Regions from separate parts of the Enterobacter sp. UPMP701 genome, predicted to be linked through region 2. Evidence: predicted binding sites of a transcription regulator. Region 2 holds the regulator's gene; the other holds the start of a gene.
The links. The regulator LexA, encoded in region 2, represses DNA repair genes until DNA is damaged. The targets are predictions, from matches to a motif close to TNCTGTATGTACATACAGNA.
Positions count from the first base shown of each region.

Region 1: the regulator LexA is predicted to act here: its motif matches at 2,196-2,215, upstream of umuD (translesion error-prone DNA polymerase V autoproteolytic subunit).

Region 1 is NZ_JBSKJN010000001.1:603,853-608,280, forward strand. Features, by position in the region: gene ACWKXT_RS02940 (autotransporter outer membrane beta-barrel domain-containing protein) at 1-150, opposite strand, end outside; gene umuC (translesion error-prone DNA polymerase V subunit UmuC) at 499-1,761, opposite strand; gene umuD (translesion error-prone DNA polymerase V autoproteolytic subunit) at 1,745-2,179, opposite strand; gene ACWKXT_RS02955 (LysR family transcriptional regulator) at 2,337-3,224, opposite strand; gene ACWKXT_RS02960 (SDR family oxidoreductase) at 3,323-4,378, shown strand; gene yajD (HNH nuclease YajD) at 4,420-4,428, opposite strand, start outside.
Region 2 is NZ_JBSKJN010000011.1:69,809-74,236, forward strand. Features, by position in the region: gene dinF (MATE family efflux transporter DinF) at 25-1,362, opposite strand; gene lexA (transcriptional repressor LexA) at 1,426-2,034, opposite strand; gene ACWKXT_RS19610 (diacylglycerol kinase) at 2,143-2,511, opposite strand; gene plsB (glycerol-3-phosphate 1-O-acyltransferase PlsB) at 2,666-4,428, shown strand, end outside.

The DNA.
Region 1 (4,428 bases), on a different contig from region 2:
CAGGCTTCCGTTAAGTTGATCGTTATCGACCGGATTAAAGGCCTGCAGCGTGACAGCCTGAGAGAGCACGGGAAATAAAAAGAGTGGAGGCGAGGCAAGGGCGGCTAATACAGAAACCGCTACCCTCGACAGGCATAAGCTTGTTTTCATAAAGGCTCCGTAATGTAAGATGGGAAGATGTCTGTTCAATGCAAAGTATGACAAAAAGTAACGTGCGGTAACTTAAACAAGCATGGAGTAACTAGGTGTGTTTTTTCGTTAATTTTTTGTTAGTTAAATGTATAGTTATGTAACTTGCTTTTGGCAATATGGATTTTTCGATTACGTGAGACTTAAACGTTTCGGTTTAATTTTTCGGTTTTTTCTGAAAAAAATAATTCCGCTGGGGATAGATCAACATACTTAAGTTAAATTTATGTGTTTATTGGGAGAGGCTGGATATAACCAGAAGAGAAAACCTGATAGATAAATTTCAGCAGCACCAAATGAAATGAAAGGTTATTTGACGACCGGCAAATCGGAATAGCGGGTGGTATAGCAGGGCGACAGCATATCCCGCTTCATCGCCCAGGATTTCACCGCCCCTTGACCCGCAAACCACACCGAACCCCGGCCAGAACGGTTAAGGCGATCGACAACCTGCATCAGGGCGGCGCTGTCCGGTCGCGGCGGGTGTTCATCAAACAGGTCCAGCTGCGCCACCCCCTGACTGAAGAAATCACTCAGCATGACGCCTGCTTTCATATAGCGATGCCCATCTACCCAAATTCGGTTCAGTGACTCAATGGCTACTTTGATAATATCCCGCGTGTCGTGAGAGGGGATTGTCAGCTTGCCAGAGGCCTGGTTGCCATAAAAAATCTCATTCTCTGCATGCGGACTGGTGCGAATAAACACGCTGATATAGCAGCAAAACTGTTTCTCCTCGCGCAGTTTCTCGGCGGCGCGTTCGGCGTAGGCGCAGATCGCCTGGTGCATATCGTCATACCGGGTGATACGGCTACCGAAGGAGCGGCTGCAGATGATTTGTTGTTTTGTTGGCGAAAACTCTTCCAGCGCCAGACACCGTTCACCATGTAACTCGCGGGCGGTTCTTTCCAGCACAACATTGAAGTGTTTACGGATCACCCAGCTTGAGCATTCGGCCAGATGCAGGGCGGTCTCGATCCCCATCAGATTCAGCTTTTTACTGATCCGGCGCCCGACGCCCCACACTTCGCTGACCGGCATCAGCGACAGCAGCTTACGCTGACGATCGATATTCGATAAATCGACCACGCCGTTGGTTTTCTTCCAGGTTTTTGCTGCATGGTTAGCCAGTTTAGCTAAGGTTTTGGTAGGCGCGATACCCACCCCGACCAGCAGGCCGGTCTCTTTGTACAGTCGCTGGCGGATTTGCTGGCCGAACGCCTCCAGACTTATACAGGGACTGATGCCCGTCAGATCCAGGAACGCTTCATCAATCGAGTAGATCTCCACGCTCGGTGCCATCTCTTCGAGGATGGTCATCACCCGGCGGCTCATATCCGCATACAGCGCATAATTGGAGCTAAAGACGTGTACCTTCTGGCGTCTCAGTTCATCTTTCAGCTTGAAGTAGGGACCAGTCATACTGATCCCTAATGCTTTTGCTTCTGCTGAACGTGAAATGATACATCCGTCGTTATTTGAAACGACCACCACGGGTTTACCCTTAAGATCGGGCCGAAATGCCGTCTCGCAGGAGGTGTAAAAGCTGTTGACATCAACGAGTGCGAACATGTCGGTTAGCTTTCAGGGTAAACGTCACGACGCCGAAAATCTCCAGCTCTTCTTCTCCGGAAAAAACGACCGGCGCGTAGTCAGGATTATGGGGGATGAGCTGAAGGCGCGGATGCGTTTGCAGCTCCTTCACGGTAAATTCGCCCGCGACCGCCGCAATCACAATATCACCATGAACGGCGGTTAATGAACGGTCGACCACCAGTAAGTCACCATGACTGATGCCTGCGCCGATCATCGAATCACCGCTCACCCTGACAAAATAGGTCGCGCTGGGGTGTTTAATCACCAGTTTGTTCAGGTCAAGGCTATCCTCGACATAGTCCTGAGCAGGACTGGGGAAACCACAGGGTACACGCTCCATAAACAGCGGAGGTAATAGTGTGGTGTCGGGCCGTAAAGGGGAGGTGAACTGCATAATGGTTAATCCATGCTACTGTGTTTATATACAGTATTCATGATTAACCAGAACGATCAAGAGACGTGAAGGAAATTTTCTGGAACTTGTTGAAAGTCTAAAAATTTTAGTTAAACAAGGAGAGGTGGCTGGTGGGGAGAGTTTACGCCCGAAATATTCAATTTTTCTTCATTATTTCAGGCAGTAACTGCTCAATCACGCTGACGACGCTTCGCACGCGCTGCGGAATAAAGCGGGCGTCAGGGTAGACGGCATAGAGGAAGCGATCGGGCAATCGCCAGCCGGGCAGTACCGGTACCAGCGTGCCGGTTTGCAGCGCCCTGGCCGCAAGCGGTCGCTGCATACCGCCGATACCGATCCCGGCCTCCAGCGCCTGTAACAGCGCGTCGCTGGTATTGGCGCGGAAAACGGTATTCACGTTTACCGCGATCGTTTCTTCATCAGAGATTAGCCGCAGGGGGGCATCCAGCGGGAGGCCGCTAAATCGTACATGGGGTAGCGTTGTCAGCTCGCTCACGTTGTGTATTGCCTGAAAACCGGGGGAGGCAAACAGCGCGGTTTCAATACGCGCCAGCACGCGAGCCGGATGCGCCGATGGAGGCTCACTGCCCAGCCGTATCGCGACGTCCACGCCTTCCGTCACCAGGTCGGCAAGGCGGTCATCAAGAGAAAGCCGCAGATGTAATTCTGGATGCAGGCGTTGCAGCTTCAGTAAATGTGGCAAAACGATCTGGCCCAGGCCGCTTGGTAGCTGGACATGAACGCTCCCCTGAAATTGCTGATTGACCGGCGCCAGCCGTCCCTCCGCTTCCCGCATGGCGTCCAGCAGCAGTTGCATGTCTCGGCGATAACGTTCTCCCTGCTCGGTCAGCTTCATTGTGCGCGTTGTGCGATGCAGCAACACCACGCCGAGCGCTTGCTCCAGGGCGGCGACCTGCTGGCTGACGGCGGACTGCTTCATCCCGCTCCTGCGGGCGGCGGCCGAAAAGGATCCCGCATCCGCGACGCAAAGAAAGGTGGCAATGGCGTTGAGCTTATTATTCATTTAATGGTTTTTCTGATAAATGCTATCGGGTTAAGAGGGCTATCCACTAAAAAAATAATAGATGAGACTGCATCTGTCACCCTTTCCGGAGAAACACCATGAATAAGATGCAGCAACAAAAGGTCGCCCTTATCGCGGGGGCCAGCGGTATTGTCGGCAGACAGCTGGTCAAAACGCTTCTGCACAATGGATGGGAAGCGATCGGCCTGAGCCGTCAGGCATCATCCCATCCTGAAGGCATTACGATGGTTAACGTCGATTTGCTGGATGCACAGGACAGTGCACAGGCGCTGCAATCACTGGACAGGGTTACCCATCTCTTTTACAGCGCCTGGGTGAACGCCGCAAACTGGACGGAGATGGTCGAACCGAACGTTGCCATGCTGCGTAACCTGGTCAGCACCCTCGAAAAAACGGCACCTTTGCAGACGGTCAGCCTGATGCAGGGCTACAAAGTGTACGGCGCGCATCTGGGCCCGTTTAAAACCCCGGCGCGCGAAAGCGACCCTGGCGTGCCCGGCGCAGAATTTAACGCCGCGCAGCTCTCGTGGCTCAGCCAGTATCAGCATGGAAAACGCTGGCACTGGAATGCCATCCGGCCGGGCGTGGTGGGTAGCACCGTAGCGGGTAACAGCATGAATCTTGCGCTGAGTATCGCCCTGTATGCGTCTTTGTGTAAGGCGCTGGGGTTACCGCTGCGTTTTCCCGGTTCGGAACAGACCTGGCACAGCATTGTGGATTATACCGACGCCGGACTGCTGGCGGAGGCCACGCTGTGGGCGGCCACGTCACCCGCGGCGCAGAATCAGGCTTTCAACGTGAATAATGGCGATATCTGGCGCTGGAGCGAGCTGTGGCCGCGCATTGCCCGCTGGTTTGAACTGGACTCTGCGCCGCCGGTAAGGTTGTCGTTTCACCAGCTGTTTACGGACTATCGCGGCGTATGGCGCGAGCTGGCCGGGGATCGGCTGGTGGAGGCGGATATTCTGCAGCTGAATGACGGGCATTTTGCCGATTTCGTCTTCAGCTGGAATTACGACATGTTTGGTGACGGCAGCAAGCTGCGCCGGGCAGGATTTACGCGGATGCAGGCGACCGATGAGATGTTTTTCAGCCTGTTCGCGCAGCTGAGAGCGGCGCGGGTTATTCCCTGAAATAACCTCTCATCCGCACCGCAGGTAAGGGCAGTGAAGGATTACTTCTT
Region 2 (4,428 bases):
TTTCATATTCGGAATCTTTAACCGTCACGATATATCGTAACGGGATGGAAGCCAGGTATTATTTTGCCAGTGACGATGCCAGATAAAGGCAAGCGACAGGCCGCGCAGGGAGAGGAATACCGCAAGCGCCAGCCACAAACCGTGATTACCCAGCCAGGGAAGCGTCAGCAGCGTCAGACCAAACCCCGCCGCCGCGATCGCCATACTGTTGCGCATTTCCGCGCCGCGCGTTGCACCGATAAACATGCCGTCCAGCAGATAACACCAGACGCCTACCACCGGCAAAATCACCTGCCAGACGATGTAGTGGCCCGCAAGTTCGCGTAAAGACGGGAGCGAAGTGAGTAATGCAATAATGTCGCGACCAAAGCAGGCGTAAATCAGTGCGAACGCCAGCGCGACCAGGCCCGACTGACGGCACGCCGCGCGCCATACCTCACGAAGCTGGCCGCTTTCACGCGCACCGTACGCCTGCCCTGAATGGGCCTCAACGGCATAGGCGAAGCCGTCCAGCGCGTAGGCGGTAAACGTCAGCAATGTCATCAGGACCGCATTCACCGCGACAATCTCTGGCCCAAGACGGGCGCCAAAAACCGTCAACGCGCCAAAACAGAGCTGTAGCAGAAGCGAGCGCAGCATGATGTCACGGTTGAGCGCCAGCAGTTTACGGATATTGCCGCGCCATGCGGTTTTCATCATGACAAGGGATATCCCGCGCAGAGCCAGCACGCGCCAGACCATCCACAGCCCAATGAATAAGGTTCCGTATTCGGCAATCGCCGTCGCCAGTGCCGCCCCGCGCACGTCCATACACAGGCCTATCACCAGCCAGAGATCGAGCGCAATGTTGAGAAGGTTTCCCACGACCAGCAAAATCACGGGCGCACGGGCGTACTGCACCCCCAGTAGCCACCCAAGCAGAACGAGATTAGCCAGCGAGGCAGGCGCACTGAGCCAACGGATTTCGAGGAAGCGTCGCGCCTGCTCCAGCACAGCCTCGCTGCCGCCAACAATATGGAGCGCAAGGTCTATCAGAGGCGTGCGCAGTAAAACAATCAGCGCCCCCGCGCCAAGCGCCAGAATCAACGGCTGCACCAGCGCGCGAGCCAGGCGTAACGGGTCTTTTGCACCATACGCCTGTGCCGTGAGCCCGGTGGTACTCATCCGCAAAAAGAGCAGCAGCATAAACAGGAAGCTGGTTGCGGTTGCACCAATCGCCACGCCGCCAAGATAAACAGGGGAATCGAGATGACCAATAACGGCCGTGTCGACCAGCCCCAGCAAGGGCACGGTGATATTGGAAAAAATCATCGGCAGGGCAAGACGCCACAATGCCTTATCAGATGCCGTCAGCAGTGACATGAGAAATACCGGGAAGGGTAAATGAAGCAGGCTACAGCTGAACTGTAGCCTGTCAGAAAGAGATTACAGCCATTCACCGTTACGAATCACGCCAACAGCCAGACCTTCAATAGAGAAGCTCTGTTCGCGGAGATCGACCACAATCGGAGTGAATTCGCTGTTTTCGGGCAGCAACTGAACAGTGTTACCCTGTTTTTTCAAACGCTTAACGGTGACTTCATCATCAATACGCGCGACCACCACCTGGCCGTTACGTACATCCTGCGTTTTGTGAACGGCCAGCAGATCGCCGTCCAGGATACCGATGTCTTTCATGGACATCCCGCTGACACGCAGCAGGAAATCAGCACTCGGTTTGAACATGCCAGGATCGACCTGGTAGTGACCTTCTATATGCTGTTGTGCCAGCAGCGGTTCACCTGCAGCAACACGGCCTATCAGCGGAATGCCCGTCTCTTCTTCCACCAGCAGGCGGATACCACGCGACGCGCCTGACACAATCTCAATCACACCCTTACGCGCCAGCGCTTTCAGGTGTTCCTCGGCAGCATTCGGAGAACGGAAGCCCAGACGCTGAGCGATTTCCGCACGCGTGGGTGGCATACCCGTCTGGCCGATATGATCCCGAATGAGATCAAACACCTCTTGCTGCCTGGTCGTTAATGCTTTCATTCCGCCCCCTGGGTGTATATACAGTTATGCTGTGAGTATATACAGTCAAAGGCGATTTTGGAACCAAAAACTGCACAAAAAACCAGGGACTTAATTATTCCTCGAGGCTCATCGGAAATGTGACCAAAGCAGCGTGACCCAGGTAATGGCTGCGGTGATAATCGCCAGCAGGACAGCGGCGGAGCCCATATCTTTCGCGCGGCCAGAGAGCTCGTGAAAATCAGAGCCGATCCGGTCGACCACGGCCTCAATAGCGCTATTGAGAATTTCCACTATCATCACCAGAAGTACGGAACCGATGAGAAGCACGCGGGTAATGGCATCTACATCAAGGAAACAGGCGATGATAACCGCGACGATAGCGGCGACCCCTTCCTGGCGAAAAGCAGCTTCATTAACCCAGGCGGCACGGAAACCTTTCCATGAATAGCCGGCAGCTTTGATGATACGCGTTAACCCAGTGGTATTATTGGCCATTAAAAGAACCTTTTTTGAAAAAGAGCGTCAGTAACAGAAGGCGTAGCGCGTTTCGCTGCCGCCTGAAGTATGACGGGTAACAACAGAAATTTTGCGCGCTTTCTGTTATCCTTGCGCCGCAATTGCATTATTAACCAGAGGCTTTACATCGTTTATGTCCGGCTGGCCACGAATTTACTACAAATTACTTAATTTACCATTAAGCATACTGGTAAAAAGCAAGTCTATCCCAGCAGAACCCGCGCTGGAACTGGGGCTCGATACGTCGCGCCCTATTATGTATGTTTTGCCTTATAACTCGAAGGCAGACCTGCTGACGCTTCGCGCCCAGTGTCTGGCGCATGATTTACCCGACCCGCTTGAACCGCTGGAAGTTGACGGTACTTTGCTGCCGCGCTACGTGTTCATTCACGGCGGGCCGCGCGTGTTTACCTATTACACGCCGAAAGAAGAGTCCATCAAGCTGTTCCACGACTATCTCGACCTGCACCGCAGCAATCCTGACCTGGATGTGCAGATGGTGCCGGTATCGGTAATGTTTGGCCGCCGTCCGGGCCGCGAAAAAGGCGAAGAGAACCCGCCGCTGCGCATGCTTAACGGCATCCAGAAGTTCTTCGCTGTCTCCTGGCTGGGACGCGACAGCTTTGTGCGTTTCTCCCCTTCCGTTTCGCTGCGCCGAATGGCGGACGAGCACGGCACCGATAAGATCATCGCGCAAAAACTGGCGCGCGTGGCGCGTATGCACTTCGCCCGTCAGCGTCTGGCGGCCGTAGGGCCGCGCCTCCCGGCGCGTCAGGACCTCTTCAACAAGCTGCTGGCCTCTAAAGCGATTGCCCGCGCCGTTGAAGACGAAGCGCGCAGCAAGAAAATTTCGCATGAGAAAGCCCAGCAGAACGCCATTGCGCTGATGGAAGAGATCGCAGCGAACTTCTCTTACGAGATGATTCGTCTTTCCGATCGTATTCTCGGCTTTACCTGGAACCGCCTGTATCAGGGTATCAACGTGCATAACGCTGAGCGTGTACGTCAGCTGGCGCACGATGGCCATGAGATTGTCTATGTGCCCTGCCACCGCAGCCACATGGACTACCTGCTTCTCTCCTACGTGCTTTATCACCAGGGGCTGGTACCGCCGCATATCGCTGCCGGTATTAACCTGAACTTCTGGCCAGCAGGTCCGATTTTCCGCCGTCTGGGTGCGTTCTTTATTCGCCGTACCTTTAAGGGCAACAAACTCTACTCCACGGTGTTCCGCGAGTATCTGGGTGAACTGTTCAGCCGCGGCTATTCCGTAGAGTACTTCGTGGAGGGCGGTCGTTCCCGTACCGGTCGTCTGCTCGATCCGAAGACCGGCACGCTGTCGATGACCATCCAGGCGATGCTGCGCGGCGGTACGCGCCCGATCACGCTTGTGCCGATCTATATAGGCTATGAGCACGTGATGGAAGTGGGCACCTACGCGAAAGAGTTGCGCGGCGCGACCAAAGAGAAAGAGAGCCTGCCGCAGATGCTGCGCGGCCTGAGCAAGCTACGTAACCTGGGCCAGGGCTACGTCAACTTTGGCGAGCCAATGCCGCTGATGACGTATCTGAACCATCACGTTCCGGAGTGGCGCGAATCCATCGACCCTATCGAAGCGGTTCGTCCGGCCTGGCTGACGCCAACGGTGAACGGCATCGCGTCCGAACTGATGGTGCGTATTAACAACGCCGGTGCGGCTAACGCCATGAACCTGTGCTGTACGGCGCTGCTGGCTTCCCGTCAGCGCTCCCTGACCCGTGAACAGCTCACGGAGCAGCTGGACTGCTACCTGGACATGATGCGCAATGTGCCGTACTCGGTTGATTCTACAGCGCCTTCTGCTACTGCCAGCGAGCTTATCGAACACGCGTTGCAGATGAACAAGTTTGAAGTCGA